DNA from 2 places in the Nonomuraea sp. NPDC050153 genome. Region 1 is predicted to be linked to the other one. Evidence: riboswitches for the same ligand, from Rfam matches in the RefSeq annotation. Region 1 holds a riboswitch; the other holds the start of a gene.
The links. Region 1 has a riboswitch for cobalamin ahead of cobN (cobaltochelatase subunit CobN). Riboswitches for the same ligand answer to the same signal wherever they lie in the genome.
Positions count from the first base shown of each region.

Region 2: linked by a shared signal. The riboswitch ahead of ACIBQ1_RS56390 (ribonucleoside-diphosphate reductase subunit alpha) and the one ahead of cobN (cobaltochelatase subunit CobN) in region 1 are both predicted to bind cobalamin.

Region 1 is NZ_JBITJQ010000039.1:63,536-71,909, forward strand. Features, by position in the region: gene ACIBQ1_RS52440 (VWA domain-containing protein) at 1-46, shown strand, start outside; gene cobO (cob(I)yrinic acid a,c-diamide adenosyltransferase) at 50-652, shown strand; gene ACIBQ1_RS52450 (cobyrinate a,c-diamide synthase) at 646-1,986, shown strand; gene cobN (cobaltochelatase subunit CobN) at 1,941-5,576, opposite strand; cobalamin riboswitch at 5,630-5,776, opposite strand; gene cobG (precorrin-3B synthase) at 5,826-7,031, shown strand; gene ACIBQ1_RS52465 (precorrin-8X methylmutase) at 7,028-7,648, shown strand; gene cobJ (precorrin-3B C(17)-methyltransferase) at 7,654-8,374, shown strand, end outside.
Region 2 is NZ_JBITJQ010000047.1:75,091-83,464, reverse strand. Features, by position in the region: gene ACIBQ1_RS56410 (HNH endonuclease) at 1-34, opposite strand, end outside; tRNA gene ACIBQ1_RS56405 (tRNA-Pro) at 215-290, opposite strand; gene ACIBQ1_RS56400 (mechanosensitive ion channel family protein) at 458-1,513, opposite strand; gene ACIBQ1_RS56395 (ribonucleotide-diphosphate reductase subunit beta) at 1,531-2,526, opposite strand; gene ACIBQ1_RS56390 (ribonucleoside-diphosphate reductase subunit alpha) at 2,537-4,714, opposite strand; cobalamin riboswitch at 4,838-5,035, opposite strand; gene ACIBQ1_RS56385 (Bug family tripartite tricarboxylate transporter substrate binding protein) at 5,040-5,987, opposite strand; gene ACIBQ1_RS56380 (SAM-dependent methyltransferase) at 6,064-6,834, opposite strand; gene glmS (glutamine--fructose-6-phosphate transaminase (isomerizing)) at 6,893-8,374, opposite strand, start outside.

The DNA of each region.
Region 1 (8,374 bases):
GGCCGACCTCGGGTCGGTCGTGCGTGAGCACCGGAAGGCGGTCTGACCGATGCCGCAGGGAAAGCCCGCCGCCGTGCCCGACGACGGCCTCACCACCAGGCAGCGCCGCAACCGGCCGCTGCTGATCGTGCACACCGGCCCCGGCAAGGGCAAGTCGACGGCGGCGTTCGGGATGGCGCTGCGGGCCTGGAACCAGGGCTGGCCGGTCGGCGTGTTCCAGTTCGTGAAGTCGGCCAAGTGGCGCATCGGCGAGGAACGGGCGCTGAAGGTGCTCGGGGGGACGGGCGAGGGCGGCTCGGTGACCTGGCACAAGATGGGCGAGGGCTGGTCGTGGATCCAGCGGCCCGGCACCGAGGAGGATCACGCGGCCGACGCCCGTGAAGGGTGGGAGCAGATCAAGCGGGATCTGGCGGCCGAGACGTACCGGTTCTACGTGCTGGACGAGTTCACGTACCCGCTGAAGTGGGGCTGGCTGGAGCTGGACGACGTGGTGGCCACGCTCACCGGGCGGCCCGGCAACCAGCACGTGGTGATCACCGGCAGGGACGCGCCCGAGCGGCTGATCGAGGTGGCCGATCTGGTGACGGAGATGGGCAAGATTCGCCATCCCATGGACACCGGGCAGAAGGGGCAGAAGGGCATCGAGTGGTAGTTCCCCGGCTCGTCATCGCCGCGCCGTCGTCGGGCAGCGGCAAGACGACGGTGGCCACAGGGCTGATGGCGGCGCTGCGGGCGCGCGGGCTGAAGGTCTCGCCGCACAAGGTGGGCCCCGACTACATCGACCCGGGCTATCACGCGCTGGCCACCGGGCGTCCCGGCCGCAACCTGGACCCGTGGCTGGTGGGGGAGGAGCGCGTGCTGCCGCTGTTCCTGCACGGGGCGGCGGGGTGCGACGTGGCGGTGGTCGAGGGCGTGATGGGGCTGTTCGACGGCAAGGGGGACACGGAGTTCGCCTCGACCGCCCACGTGGCCCGGCTGCTGGACGCGCCGGTCGTGCTGGTGGTGGACGCGGCGCGGCAGAGCAGGTCGGTGGCGGCGGTCGTGCACGGGTTCGCCACGTTCGACCCCCAGGTGCGGGTGGGCGGCGTGGTGCTGAACCGGGTGGGCTCGGACCGGCACGAGGAGCTGTGCCGGTCCGCGCTGGCCGCCGCAGGGGTGCCGGTGCTGGGGGCGATCCGCCGCGACGACGCCGTCTCCACGCCGTCGCGGCACCTGGGGCTGGTGCCCGCCGCCGAGCGCGAGGCCGAGGCGCTGGCCTCGGTGGACCGGCTGGCCGCGCTGGTGTCCCGCTCGTGCGACCTCGACGCGCTGCTGCGGCTGGCGGCCTCGGCTCCCCGGCTGGAGGCGACCCCCTGGGAGCCCGCGCGGGTGGAGCGGCAGGACCGGCCGGTGGTGGCCGTGGCGGGCGGGGCGGCGTTCACGTTCGGCTACGCCGAGCACGTCGAGCTGCTGCGGGCGGCCGGGGCGGAGGTCGCGGTGTTCGACCCGCTGCGGGACGAGCGGCTGCCGGACGGGACCGCGGCGCTCGTGATCGGCGGCGGCTTCCCCGAGGTGTACGCCGCCGAGTTGGCCGCCAACGAGCCGCTGCGCGAGCAGGTGGCGGCCTTCCGCGGGCCGATCGCCGCCGAGTGCGCCGGGCTGCTCTACCTGTGCGAGGAGCTGGACGGGCAGCGGATGTGCGGCCGGGTGCCGGGCCGGGCCCGGATGACGGCGAAGCTGACGCTCGGCTACCGGGACGCGGTCGCGCTCAGGCGCTCGCCGCTGACGGAGCGGGGCGAGCGCTTCCGGGGGCACGAGTTCCACCGCACCGCCGTCGACTACACCGGCGAGCCGTTGTTCCGCTGGGAGGGCGGCCCCCCTGACGGCGCCGACGGGTTCGGCGACGCCCTGGTGACCGCGTCCTACCTGCACCTGCACTGGGCCGGGCAGCCGGTGGCGGCTCAGCGGCTGGTGTCGTCCTCCAGGTCGCCCTCGGTCTTGAGGTAGACCTCCTGCAGGCCGCGCAGGATCTCCGGGTCGGGGTGCTGCCACATGCCCCGCTCGGCGGCCTCCAGCAGGCGCTCGGCGATGCCGTGCAGCGCCCAGGGGTTCGACTGCGCCATGAACGCCTGGTTCTCCGGGTCGAGCACGTACGTCTCGGTGAGCTTGTCGTACATCCAGTCGGCCACGACACCGGTCGTGGCGTCGTAGCCGAACAGGTAGTCGACGGTGGCGGCCAGCTCGAAGGCCCCCTTGTAGCCGTGGCGGCGCATCGCGGCCAGCCAGCGCGGGTTGACGACCCTGGCGCGGAAGACGCGCGCGGTCTCCTCCGACAGCGTGCGGGTGCGGACGGCGTCGGGGCGGGTGCTGTCGCCGACGTACGCGGCCGGGGCCCGGCCGGTCAGCGCGCGGACGGTGGCGATCATGCCGCCGTGGTACTGGAAGTAGTCGTCGGAGTCGGCGATGTCGTGCTCGCGGGTGTCGACGTTCTTGGCGGCCACCGCGATCCTTCGGTAGGCGTCCTCCATCTGCGGGCGGGCGGCCACGCCGTCGAGGTCGCGGCCGTAGGCGAAGCCGCCCCACACCGCGTACACCTCGGCCAGGTCGGCGTCGTCGCGCCAGTTGCGGCTGTCGATGAGGGGCAGCAGCCCGGCCCCGTACGCGCCCGGCGCCGACCCGAAGACGCGCATGGTCGCCCGGCGCTCGTCGCCGCCGCTCGCGGCCACGTGGGCGCGCACGTAGTTGTCCTCGTCGGGCTCGTCCAGGGCGGCGGCCAGCCGTACGGCGTCGTCGAGCATGGCCACCACGTGCGGGAACGCGTCGCGGAAGAACCCGCTGATGCGCACCGTCACGTCGATCCTGGGACGGCCCAGCTCGGCGAGCGGGATCGGCTCCAGGGACGTGACCCGCCGCGAGGCCTCGTCCCATTCGGGGCGGATGCCGAGCAGGGCCAGCACCTCGGCCACGTCGTCCCCCGCCGTCCGCATGGCGCTGGTGCCCCAGACGGACAGCCCCACCGAACGCGGCCACTCGCCGGTGTCGGACCGGTAGCGCTCCAGCAGCGACTCGGCCATGGCCTGGCCGGTCTCCCAGGCCAGCCGGCTCGGGATCGCGCGGGGATCGACGGAGTAGAAGTTCCGGCCGGTCGGCAGCACGTTGACCAGGCCGCGCAGCGGGGAGCCGCTCGGCCCGGCGGGGACGTAGCCGCCGTCCAGGGCGTGCAGGACATGGTCGAGCTCGTCGGTGGTGCGGGCCAGGCGCGGGACCATCTCGGTGGCGGCGAACTCGAGAACCCGCGTCACCAGGTCGCGCCGCTCGCCGGGCAACTCGCGCGTGATCTCCGCCGCCGCCTCCGCCGCCCAGCCGCGTTCCTCCATGGCCTCCACCAGGGCTCGGGCGGTCGCCTCGGCCCGGTCGACGTTGCCGAGCCCCGCCGTGCCGTCCTCGGCCAGGCCGAGCGCCTCGCGCAGGCCGGGCAGCGTCTCGCGGCCCGACCACATCTGCCGGGCGCGCAGCATCGCCAGAACCAGGTCCACGCGCACCTGCCCGGCCGGCGCCTGCCCGAGCACGTGCAGGCCGTCGCGGATCTGCGCGTCCTTGACCTCGCACAGCCAGCCGTCCACGTGCAGGATGAAGTCGTCGAACTCGCTGTCGTGCGGCCGGTCCGCCAGCCCCAGATCGTGGTCGAGCCGGGCGGCCTGGATCAGCGTCCAGATCTGCGCCCGGATCGCGGGCAGCTTGGCCGGGTCCATGGCCGCGATCGTGGCGTGCTCGTCGAGCAGCTGCTCCAGCCGGGCGATGTCGCCGTACGTCTCCGCCCGCGCCATCGGCGGCACCAGGTGGTCCACCAGCACGGCGTGCGCCCGCCGCTTGGCCTGCGTGCCCTCGCCCGGGTCGTTCACCAGGAACGGGTAGACCAGCGGCAGGTCGCCGACGGCCGCGTCGGTGCCGCACGAGGCGGACATGCCCGCCGACTTGCCCGGCAGCCACTCCAGGTTGCCGTGCTTGCCCACGTGCACCATCGCGTGCGCGGCGAACTCCGCCGACAACCAGCGGTAGGCGGCCAGGTAGTGGTGGCTGGGCGGCAGCTCGGGGTCGTGGTAGATGGCGATCGGGTTCTCGCCGAAGCCGCGCGGCGGCTGCACCATCACCACCAGGTTCCCGGCCCGCAGCGCCGCCAGCACGATGTCCTTTCCGTGCTCGCCCTCGTGCACGAACAGCTCGCCCGGCGGCGGCCCCCAGTGCCGCTCCATCTCCGTCCGCAGGTCCTCGGGCAGGGTCCGGTACCAGCGCTCGTAGGACGCGGCGGAGATGCGCACCGGATTGCCCGCCAGGTGCTCCTCGGTCAGCCAGTCCTGGTCCTGGCCGCCGGCGGCGATCAGCGCGTGGATGAGCGCGTCGCCGTCCTGCTCGGCCACGCCGGGGAAGCTCTCGCCCAGGTCGTAGCCGGCCTCGGCGAGCCTGGCCAGCAGCTTGACGGTGCTGGCCGGGGTGTCCAGGCCGACCGCGTTGCCCACCCGGGAGTGCTTGGTCGGGTACGCCGACAGCATGACGACCAGGCGGCGCTCGGCGGGCGGCGTGTGGCGGAGCAGCCCGTGCCGCACCGCGATGCCCGCCACCCGGGCGGCCCGCTCGGGGTCGGCGACGTAGACGGTCAGCCCCTCGGGGTCGATCTCCTTGAACGAGAACGGCACCGTGATGATCCGCCCGTCGAACTCCGGGATGGCCACCTGCGAGGCGGCGTCCAGCGGCGACAGCCCGTCGTCGTTCTCCTCCCATGCCTGCCTGCTGGTGGTCAGGCAGAGCCCCTGCAGGATCGGCACGTCGAGCGCGGCCAGCGCGCCCACGTCCCACGCCTCGTCGTCGCCGCCCGCGCCGGCCGTCGCGGGGCGCGAGCCGCCCGCCGCCAGTACGGTCACCACCAGCGCGTCGGCGGCGCGCAGCGTGTCGAGCAGCTCGGGCTCGGCGGTGCGCAGGGAGGAGCAGAACACCGGCAGCGCCTGCCCGCCCGCCTCCTCGACGGCCGCGCAGAGCGTCTCCACGAACGCGGTGTTGCCCGCCAGGTGGTGCGCCCGGTAGTAGAGCACCCCGATCACGGGCCCCTGTCCGGGCTCCTGTCCGGGCCCCTGTCCGGGCCGTGCCGCGCGCTCCAGCAGCCCCCAGGAGGGCGTGGGCTCCGGCGGCGCGAACCCGCGCCCGGTCAGCAGCACCGTGTCCGACAGGAACGCGTGCAGTTCGGCCAGGTTCGGCGGCCCGCCGTGGGCCAGGTAGGCGTGGGCCTCGGCGCAGACGCCGCCGCTGACCTTGCCGCTGACCGTGGACAGCTCCATCAGCTCGGCGTCCGGAGCCTGCTCGCCGCCCAGGACCACCACCGGACGGGGGCCGGCCAGCAGCGCGTCCAGGCCCTCCTCCCAGGCGCGCCGGCCGCCGAGCAGGCGTACCACGACCAGGTCGACGCCCTCCAGCAGGGCGGGCAGGTCCTCGACCGGCAGCCGGGCCGGGTTGCCCAACCGGTAGGCGGCACCGCTCGAACGAGCGCTCAGCAGGTCGGTGTCGGAGGTCGAGAGCAGCAGGACGGTACGGCTGTCGCCAGGCACGGCGTCATCCTCCCTCGGGGTCCTCGCCCCGGTCGTGGGTGTCGCGACGGCTGGAGTCTCCTGACTCCCGGATCAGCGCTCACCCCGGCCTTCCCACCCGTCGCCGGGCAGTGGCCTGCGGTGGGGTTCGCTCCCCGGTCACAGTGGCGGGACCGCGCCGGATTCACACCGGCTTCCTCCCTAGCCATCGCCTAGGAGGAGCCTACGACACGGGCGACCTCCGCCAGAAGTGGCGTTACCATCCTCATCGTGTCCATAGCCGACTTTTCCGGACGTTTGCGTCCCGACGCCTGTCCGGGGGCGCTACAGGTGCACGAGGCCGCCGACGGCCCGATGGCCCGGGTCCGCCTGCCCGGCGGCGCGATCTCGCCCGTCCGGCTCCGCGAGCTGGCCGCCTGCGCGGCCGACCTCGGCTCGGGCGTGATCGAGCTGACCTCCCGGGCGAACGTCCAGGTGCGCGGCCTGCGTTCGCCCGCCGCCTTCGCCGAGCGGATCGCCGCCGCCGGCCTGCTGCCGTCGGCGGCGCACGAGCGCGTGCGCAACATCGTGGCCTCGCCGCTGGGCGGCCGCACGGGCCTGCTGGACCCGCAGCCCCTGGTGGAGGCGCTGGACCGGGCGTTGTGCGGGCGGCCGCGCCTGGCCGGGCTGCCGGGACGGTTCCTGTTCGCGGTGGACGACGGCGGCGGCGACATGCTCGCGCTCGGGGCCGACGTCACGTTCATTGACGGGCGGCTGCTGCTGGCGGGCGTGGACGCCGGGCTCGCCGTGAGGGCGGACGCCGCCGCCGGCCGCATGGTCGCCGCCGCAGAGGCGTTCCTCGACGAACGGGAGAGCGCCGCGGCGGACGGGGGCGCGTGGCGGATCGCGGAACTGGAGAACGGCCCGGCCCGCATCGCCACCCGCCTCCACGCCACGGACACCCCCGCCCGTCGCGCCACCCGCCTCGACACCACCGGCACCTGCGCGCATGCCACCGGCACCTCCGCCCGCGCGGGGCGTGTAGGGCAGCGGGACGGGCGGGTGGCGCTGGAGGTCGTGGTGCCGCTCGGACGGCTGTCCGCCGCCCAGGCGCTCGCCGTCGCCGCAGCGGCCGAGGCGAACGATTCGGAGCACACCACCGGCGTGCCCGTCCGGTTCACGCCGTGGCGGACCGTCGTGCTGCTCGACCTGTCGCCCGCCGCGGCCGACCAGGCGGCGCGGGTGCTGGCGGCGGCCGGGCTGGTGACCGACCCGGCCTCGCCGTGGGCCGGAGTGAGCGCCTGCACCGGCCGTCCGGGCTGCGCAAAGTCCCTCGCCGACGTCCAGGAGGACGCGCGGCGCTGGGTGGCGACGCTGGACGGCCCTCCGGCGACGCCCGTGCATTGGGCCGGTTGCGAGCGGCGCTGCGGGTTGCCGCGCGGCCGGGTCGTCCAGATGGTCGCCACCGGCGACGGATACCAGGAAAGGCAGCAGTGAGCGACTACATCCGCGACGGGGCCGAGATCTACCGGCGCTCGTTCGCGACCATCCGTGCCGAGACCGACCTCACCGGGATGCCGCCCGAGGTCGCGCAGGTGGCGGTGCGGATGATCCACGCCTGCGGCATGACCGACCTCGTGGCCGACCTGGACTGGTCGCCCTCCGTGGTCGTCCGGGCCCGCGAGGCGCTGCGCCGGGGCGCGCCCGTGCTGTGCGACGCGCAGATGGTCGCCTCCGGCGTGACCAGGCGCCGGCTGCCCGCGGACAACGCCGTGGTGTGCACGCTGGGCGATCCCGGCGTGCCGGAGCTGGCCGAACGGCTCGGCACCACGCGCAGCGCCGCCGCCCTGGAGCTGTGGCGCGACCGCCTCGACGGCGCGGTGGTGGCGATCGGCAACGCGCCGACCGCCCTGTTCCGGCTGCTCGAACTGGTCGCCGAGGGCGCGGGCAGGCCCGCCGCCGTGCTCGGCATCCCGGTGGGGTTCATCGGCGCGGCCGAGTCCAAGCGGGCGCTGGCGGACAGCGACCTCGAATATCTGGTGGTGCACGGCCGCCGCGGCGGCAGTGCCATGACGGCGGCGGCGGTCAACGCCCTCGCGAACGAGACGGAGTGACGGCGATGACGGGACGACTGTACGGGGTGGGGCTCGGTCCCGGGGATCCCGAGCTGGTCACGGTCAAGACGGCGCGGCTGATCGGCGAGGCCGACGTGATCGCCTACCACGCCGCCCGGCACGGCCGCAGCATCGCCCGCTCGATCGCGCTGCCGTACATGGGGGAAGGGCAGATCGAGGAGCTGCTGCTCTACCCGCTGACCACGGAGACCACCGACCACCCCGGCGGCTACCAGGGCGCGCTCGACGACTTCTACGCCGACTGCGCCGAGCGGCTGGCCGCCCACCTGGACGCGGGCCGGACCGTGGTCGTGCTGTCCGAGGGCGACCCGCTGTTCTACGGCTCGTACATGCACATGCACAAGCGGCTCGCCCACCGCTACCCGACCGAGGTGGTGCCCGGCGTCACCTCCGTCAGCGCCGCCTCTGCCGTGCTGGGCCGGCCGCTGGTGGAGCGCGACGAGGTGCTGACGGTGCTGCCCGGCACGCTGCCCGCCGACGTGCTGGCGGACCGGCTGCGCGGCACCGACTCGGCGGCGGTGCTCAAGCTGGGCCGGACGTTCGAGAAGGTCCGCGACGCGCTGGCCGAGGCCGGGCGGCTGGACGACGCCTGGTACGTCGAGCGCGCCACCATGGGCGCCGAACGGGTCGCGCCGCTCAAGGACGTGGATGCCGACGGGGTGCCGTACTTCTCGCTGGCCCTGCTCGCCAGCCCCGCCGAGCGGA
Region 2 (8,374 bases), on a different contig from region 1:
GCTGACCACACCATTCGGTGATATCGCGCTTCAACTCCGCCTTGATCAGACGATCACGCAGTTCATGACGGCGCCTCCGCCTGTTGGGCCAGAGCGGCTGGACCCCGGGCTTGGCTGGCGTGGGCCGGCCCGGGGTGAGGGCTGGGTCCGGCCGGGGGGCGCCAATCCCGCCGGTCAGGCCGTGGCCCGCGGCCCTCTTCTTTCAGGGCCGCTGTCCGAGTGGCAGGATTCGAACCTGCGGTGCTCCTGCTCCCAAGGCAGGCGGGCTGACCAAACTGCCCCACACTCGGTCGTCAACAAATAAGCCGCCCCGGTGCATCCCGAGACGGCTTTCCGATAATCGGCTGGTTATCCGGAAAGCCCTCGCCACAGTCTGGGGTAGCTCACTTCAGTGCCTTTCTTCGTGCGGCTGGACAATGTCCAAGGTAAAGGCATGACCGGCGGCCGTGCCACACATTTATTTCTGCGCGCGGGATTCCGGGGTCTCCACGCGGAAGTGGGGCAGGGATTCGGGGTGATGGTCCCTGACGTAGTTGACCAGGAACTCGCGCACATCGCACTTGAGGTCCCACGAGGACGGCGAGTCCGCGGCGCTCATCAGGGCGCGCAGTTCCACCAGGCCGTTCGGCAGCACGTCGGTGACCTGGAGCGTCCAGTCCGTCTGGTCCCACAGCGGGTTGCCCTGGAGGAACTCGTACAGCGCCTCCCGGAGTTTGGGCACCGGCACCGACCAGTCCACGCGCAGGAAGACGACGGCGAGGACGCGGCTGCCGTGTCTGGTCCAGTTCTCGAACGGGTTCTGGGTGAAATAGGACACCGGCAGGACCAGGCGGCGCTCGTCCCACAGGCGCAGGACGACGTAGGTGAGCGTCAGCTCCTCGATCCGGCCCCACTCCTTCTCCACGACGACCACGTCGTCGAGCCGGAGCGCGTCGCTGAAGGCCAACTGGAGTCCGGCCAGGGCGTTGCCGATGGTCGGCTGGGCGGCGATGCCGACGATGGCGCCGGCGATGCCCGCCGAGGCCAGGATGCCCGCGCCGAGCGCGCGGACCTGCGGGAACGAGAAGAGCATCGCGCCGAGCGCGATCACGATGATGACCGCGGCGGCGATGCGGCGGACCAGCGCGATCTGCGTCATGATCCGCCGCGCCCGACGGTTGCGCTCCCCTTCGACCAGCACCAGCCGGTCGAGTACGACGTCCGTCAGCGCGTAGTTGGCCTGCACGATCAGCCAGGTGACGGCGGCGATGGTGGCCAGGCCGAGCACCCGCTGCACGATCTCCGCGATGGCCCGCGCGTCCGCGCTCTCGCCGAACATGCCCGGTCCGAGCACCAGGTTGGCGGCCACCACCACCGCCACCGAGTACGCCGGCCACGTGCAGTGCTCCACCAGGTGCCGGGCGAACGTCCATTTGCGCCCGGCCCTGTTCAGGACCCTCCGCACCAGCTCAACCAGGAGGATCGAGCCGATCACCGAGATCACGAGAATCGGCCAGCCTGCTGGAGACTGCACGCCTATGCCCCCAATGTCTAGAACGTCTCGTCGAAGGTCACATTGCCCTCAACTGCCACTTGGTAAGCGGAGACACGCCGCTCGAAGAAGTTGGCCAGCTCCTGCACGTCCTGCAACTCCATGAACGCGAAGGGGTTGGCCGAGCCGTACCTCCTGGGCAGGCCCAGCCTGGCCAGCCGCTGGTCGGCGACATATTCCAGATATTGGCGCATCTGCACGACCCCCATGCCGGGCATGCCGTCCCCGCAGAGATCCTCGCCGAAGGCCAGCTCGGCGGCCACGGCCTCCTCCACCATGAGGGTAACCTGTTTGCCCAGCTCATCGTCGAAAAGCTCGGGCTCCTCCGCCCGTACGGTGTCCACCACGCCGAAGGCGAACTCCATGTGCATGGACTCGTCGCGGAAGACCCAGTTCGTCCCGGTGGCCAGGCCGCCGAGCAGGCCCCGGGAGCGGAACCAGTAGACGTACGCGAAGGCCCCGTAGAAGAACAGGCCCTCGATGCAGGCGGCGAAGCAGATGAGGTTCAGGAGGAAACGCCGGCGCTCGTCCTGGGTCTCCAGGCGCTGCAACTCGTTGATCGAGTCGATCCACTTGAAGCAGAACTCCGCCTTGTCGCGGATCGAGGGAATGTGGTTGATCGCGGCGAACGCCTTCACCCTTTCGTCAGGGTCCGGCAGGTACGTGTCCAGCAGGGTCAGATAGAACTGGACGTGCACGGCCTCCTCGAACAGCTGCCTGCTGAGGTAGAGACGCGCCTCGGGGGCGTTGACGTGCTGGTAGAGGTTGAGCACGAGGTTGTTGGCCACGATGGAGTCGCCGGTGGCGAAGAACGCGACCAGCCGGTTGATCAGGTGCCGCTCCTGCGGCGTCATCTTGGCCAGGTCGGCGAGGTCGGAGTGGAGGTCCACCTCCTCGACGGTCCACGTGTTGCGGATGGCCGCGCGGTAGCGTTCGTAGAAGTCGGGGTAGCGCATGGGCCGCAGGGTGAGGTCCATACCGGGGTCGAGCAGCACAACAGTCTCCTTACTGGCAGGCTTCGCAGGTCTCGGGGTTCTCCAGGGAGCAGGCGAGCGCCTCCGCGACGGCCGCCGGGACGGCCGGGGCCGCCGCCTGGACGGTGGTCTGGGCGATGCGGGTGGCGGGCCGGGAGCGCAGGTAGTACGTGGTCTTCAGGCCCCGCTTCCAGGCGTAGGCGTACATCGACGAGAGCTTGCCGATGGTCGGGCTGGCCATGAAGAGGTTCAGGGACTGGGACTGGTCGATGTACGGCTGGCGCGCGGCGGCCAGGTCGATCAGCGCCTTCTGCGGCAGCTCCCAGGCGGTGCGGTAGAGCACCTTGAGGTCGTCGGGGACGCCGGGGATCGTCTGGACCGAGCCGTCGGCCCGCTTGATGTCGTCGCGCATCTGCTGCGTCCACAGCCCGCGCGCCTGCAGGTCGGCCACCAGATACCGGTTGACCTGCAGGAACTCGCCCGACAGCGTCTCGCGCTTGAACACGTTGGACACCTGCGGCTCGATGCACTCGTAGCAGCCGGCGATGGAGGCGATCGTGGCGGTCGGCGCGATGGCGATCATGAGCGAGTTGCGCAGTCCGGTGCGGGCGATCTTCTCCCGCACGGCGTCCCAGCGCTCGGTGCTCGTGACGTAGTGGTCCGGGTGCAGCACTCCCCCGGCCGCCCGCGTCTCGGCGTACGACGGGTGCCGGCCGCGCTCGGCCGCCAGGTCGGCGGAGGTGTCGTACGCGGCCAGCGCGATCTCCTCGGCCACCCTGGTCGACAGCTCCAGCGCCTCGGGCGAGTCGAACGGCAGCCGCAGCGTGAAGAACACGTCGGCCAGGCCCATGACGCCGAGCCCGATGGGCCGCCAGCGCTTGTTCGCCGCCTCGGCCTCGGGCGTCGGGTAGAAGCCCAGGTCGATGGTCCGGTCCAGGAAGCGCACGGCCGTGCGCACGGTGGTGCGCAGCCGGTCCCAGTCCACCTCGCCGTCGAGCAGGTGGGTGGCCAGGTTGACCGAGCCGAGGTTGCAGACGGCCGTCTCGGCGTCGCTGGTGACCTCGAGGATCTCGGTGCACAGGTTCGACAGGTGGATGACGTTCCCGGGGCGGCCGGTCTGGTTGGAGGTGCGGTTGGCGGCGTCCTTGAACGTCATCCAGCCGTTCCCGGTCTGGGCGAGCGTGCGCATCATCCGGCCGTACAGGGTCCTGGCCGGGATCTGCCGGAGGTGGCGCCCGGCTGCCTCGTACGCGCGGTACGCCCGCGTGAACGCGTCGCCGTACAGGTCGGTGAGGTCGGGCACCTCCTTCGGGTCGAACAGCGACCAGACCTCGTCCGCCTCCACCCGGCGCATGAACTCGTCGGGCACCCAGTTGGCCAGGTTCAGGTTGTGGGTGCGGCGGGCGTCCTCGCCGGTGTTGTCGCGCAGCTCCAGGAACTCCTCGATGTCGGCGTGCCAGGTCTCCAGGTAGACGCAGGCCGCGCCCTTGCGCCGCCCGCCCTGGTTGACGGCCGCGACGGAGGAGTCGAGCGTGCGCAGCCAGGGGACGATGCCGTTGGAGTGGCCGTTCGTGCCCCGGATCAGGGAGCCGCGCGAGCGCACCCGGGTCCAGGCGATGCCGATGCCTCCGGCGTACTTCGACAGCCGCGCCACCTGGCCGTACCGGTCGTAGATCGCCTCCAGCTCGTCGCGCGGCGAGTCGAGCAGGAAGCACGACGACAGCTGCGGGCGGCGCGCGCCCGAGTTGAACAGCGTGGGCGAGCTGGGCAGGTACGACAGCGTGGACATGAGCGCGTAGAGCTCGGCGGCCTCCGCCACCGACTCCGACAGGCCGCAGGCCACGCGCAGGAAGAAGTGCTGCGGGCGCTCCAGCACCGCCCTCGTCTCGGGGTGGCGCAGCAGGTAGCGGTCGTAGACGGTGCGCAACCCGAAATACTCGAACCGGTCGTCCGCCTCCGCCGAGACCAGCGCGTCCAGCTCGGCGGCGTGCGCGGCGACGAACTCCGCCAGCCCGTCCTGGATCAGCCCGGCCGCGTGGGTGGCGGCGATGGACTCGGAGAACGTCCGCACCCCGTGCGCGGCGGCCTCGTCGGCGATCTCCTCGGCCAGGAGCCGGGCGGCGATCCGGGAGTTGGCCGGATCGGCGATGACCCGGGCGGCGGCCTCCTCGATGGCCAGACGACGGTCGATCTCGATGATCTGCGTCACGTGCTCTCTCCTCGCGAGCTCATCCCCCGTGAGGGCGCGCGAGAGCACGGCGGCGCGGATCACCCACCGGCCGTTTCGCTCCCCGGCCCTCCCGCGAGGCCATGGTCACTTCATGCCGGGCGGGCGGCCCGGCACGGCGCTGGCAGGTCTTCGGGCTCGCGGGCGCGCGTAACTCGCTCCTACTGGCCGTCGCTTCCCAGATCGCTCCAGTGCACATGACGGCGGTCGTTCCCGCTCACCGCTGCGGGGCAGCCCCGGAATCGCACCGGGTTCCCTTTTGCTCCGCCTCCGGGGAGGCGAACCAGCGACGACCAGGATCCTACATCTAGTGGCCGTTCCCGCAACTACCCCAGCATGTTGTGGCCTTTGTGGTGTCGACCAAACCGAGATCCCGCAGGACGGCGCGGGTGCGCTCGACCTCGGAGCCCAGCCACAGCTTGAAGTCGTCGCCGCCGAGCGGGATCGAGATCCAGCCCTCGGACCGGCAGGCGGCCTCCCAGTCGGCCGAGCCGGTCACGTCCTCGCACATGCGGACGGCCGTTTCGCGGATCTCGTCCGGCATGTTCTCGGGGCCGAAGGCCGCCGACCAGTCCGCGAAGTCGACCCGTACGCCGGACTCCAGCAGCGTCGGCGCGTCCAGGCCCGGCACCCGCCTGGCCGAGGACACCGCGAGGGCCCTGACCCGGCCGGCCTTGATGCTCGCGCGCCAGTCGGCCAGCGGGCCCGCGGCCGCCGCGGCCTTGCCGGACAGCAGCTCGGTGACGGCCTCCTGGCTGCTGAGGTAGCCGGTGTAGGCGAGCTGGCGGGTGTCGACGCCGAGCCCCCTGGCGATCAGGCCGAACAGCAGGTGGTCGGGCTCGCCCTCGGGTCCGCCCGCGAGCCGCGTCTGGCCGGGACGAGCGAGCAGGTGGGCGCCGAAGTCCTCGAAGTCCTTGAACGGCGACGTCGCGGGCACGACCACGACCTCGACCTCGCCGCTGAGCCTGGACAGGGGGGTGGCGGTGTCGAGGAGGGTCTGGCCGTTGTTCAGCTCGGCGGCGGCCAGCGCGGGCAGGCCGGTCACCGTGATCCTGGTGCCCCCGCCGGTCTCGTATCCGGCCGCCCGGGCCGCGCCCGCGAACGCCTGCCCGACGCGCGTCCAGCGGCGCCCCTGAGGATTGATCGAGAACCTGGCGCGCGGGCCTGCCGCGCTCCCGGCGAAGCGCTCCGTCCCGCAGCCTGTCGCGCACGCGGCCAGGCCCAGCCCCCATGCGAAGAACCGCCGACGGCGCATGTGCCTCTCCCCCGAGTTTCGCGAGCGACCGCTTACTCCAGGTTATCGACACAATACGCAGAGATACACATATCTCTCACAAAGGCTTCTTGCCCACCCCGGCCATCAGGGACGACGGCAGCGACCAGTCTCCCACCAGCTTGGGCCGGTCGGGACGCCAGTCGACGGCCTGCACCAGGCCGGGCGGCTCCAGCGGGAAGTCGCCGAAGAAGGCGCGGATCTCGGCGGGCGTGCGGTCGGTGCCGCCGCCCGGGTCGTCCGAGGAGGCGCCCCGGTAGCGCTGCCCGTCCTCCAGGCGGCCCATCGAGGTGGCGTGGGTGATCACCAGGTAGCTGCCCGGCGCCAGCCGCTCGCGCAGCGCGGCCACCGCCTCCCGGGGCCGCGCCGAGTCCGGCAGGAAGTGCAGGATCGACACGAGCAGCACCCCGACCGGCTCGCGCAGGTCCAGGAACCCGCCCGCCCGCGCCAGCACCGCCTCGGGGTCCAGGAGGTCCGCCTCGACGAAAGCAGCCCTGCTCGAGCGTCCGAGCAGGGCTGCGGCGTGTGCGGCGACGACCGGATCATGGTCGACGTAGACGACCCGGGCCTCGGGCGCCACCTCGTGCGCGCTGCCCTGGGTCGGCAGCCCGCTGCCCAGGTCGAGGAGCTGCCGCACCCCGCCGGCGGCCACGTAACGCACGGCACGCTGCAGGAAGGCCCGGTTCGCGCGGGCCAGCGGGACCGCCTCCGGGATCAGCTCGGCGAGCTGCTCGATGGCCTGGCGGTCGACCGCGAAGTTGTCCTTCCCGCCGAGCATGTAGTCGTACATGCGTGCGAGATTGGGCCTCTCAGGGTCGAACTGCCGCACGTATCGAATTTATGCCGTCCGCAGCAAGATAACGAGGTTTGAGGCCAAATTAGCCTGTTTATTCAACCGTGACGCTCTTGGCGAGATTGCGAGGCTTGTCCACATCCCGGCCCAGCGCCACCGCCGCATAGTACGCGAGCAGCTGGAGCGGGATCGTGAGCAGGATCGGGTCCAGCTCGATCTCGTTCCTGGGGATCACGATCGCGTCGTCGGCCAGCTTGGCGTCGGGTTCGCGGTGGCCGACCATGAGCACCTGTCCGCCACGGGCGCGGATCTCGCCCAGCGTGGTGAGGTTCTTGTCAAGCAGCTCGTCGTCGGGGACGATGGCGACCGTCGGCATGTCGGGGCCGATCAGGGCGAGCGGCCCGTGCTTCAGCTCGCTGGCCGGATACGCCTCGGCGTGCACGTAGGAGATCTCCTTGAGCTTCTGCGCGCCCTCCCTGGCCACCGGGTAGCCGCGCACGCGGCCCACGAACATCATGCTCGGGTGCTTGGCGTACTTCTGCGCCAGCTCGGCGATCTTGTCGCTCTGGGTGAGGATCTCCTCGATCTGCCCCGGCAGCCTGCGCAGGCCCTCCACGATGCGCCGCCCGTCGGCGGGTGACAGGTCGCGCACCCGGCCCAGGTGCAGCGCGAGCAGCGCGAACGCCAGCGACGTCGAGGTGAACGCCTTGGTCGAGGCCACCGAGACCTCGGGGCCGGCGTGCAGGTAGATGCCACCGTCCACCTCGCGGGCGATGGCGCTGCCGACCGCGTTGACGATGCCGATGACGCGGCCGCCCTTGCGCTTGAGCTCCTGCACGGCGGCGAGCGTGTCGTACGTCTCGCCCGACTGGCTGATGGCGACGTAGAGCGTGTCGGGGTCGACGACCGGGTTGCGGTAGCGGAACTCGCTGGCGGGCTCGGCGTCGGACGGGATGCGGGCCAGCTCCTCGATGAGCTGCGCCCCGATCTGCCCCGAGTAGTACGCGGACCCGCACCCGATGATCTTCACCCGGCGGAAGCTCCGCGTCTCGCGGGCGTCCATGTTCAGGCCGCCGAGGTGGGCCACGTGGAAACGCTCGTCGAGCCGGCCGCTCATCGTGCGGGTGATCGTCTCGGGCTGCTCGGAGATCTCCTTGAGCAGGTAGTGCTCGTAGCCGCCGGTGTCGTAGTGGCCGGCGTCCCAGTCGACGGTCAGCGGCTCCTTGGCGGTCTCGCGGGCGTCGCTGGCGAAGGTGTGGAAGCCGTCGGCCTTGAGCACGGCCAGCTCGCCGTCCTCCAGGTGCACGACCTGGCGGGTGTAGCGGACGAGCGCGGCCACGTCGGATGCGGCGAACATCTCCTTCTCGCCGATGCCCAGCACGATCGGGCTGCCGTTGCGCGCCACGACCACCTCGCCGGGCCGCTCGCGGTCGATGACCGCGATGCCGTACGTGCCGACGATGCTCTTGAGCGTCTTCCTGACCGCCTCCTCCAGGGAGTCGTTCTCGTCGGCGGCGCGGGCGATCAGGTGCGCGAGCACCTCGGTGTCCGTCTCGGAGGCGAACACCACGCCGTC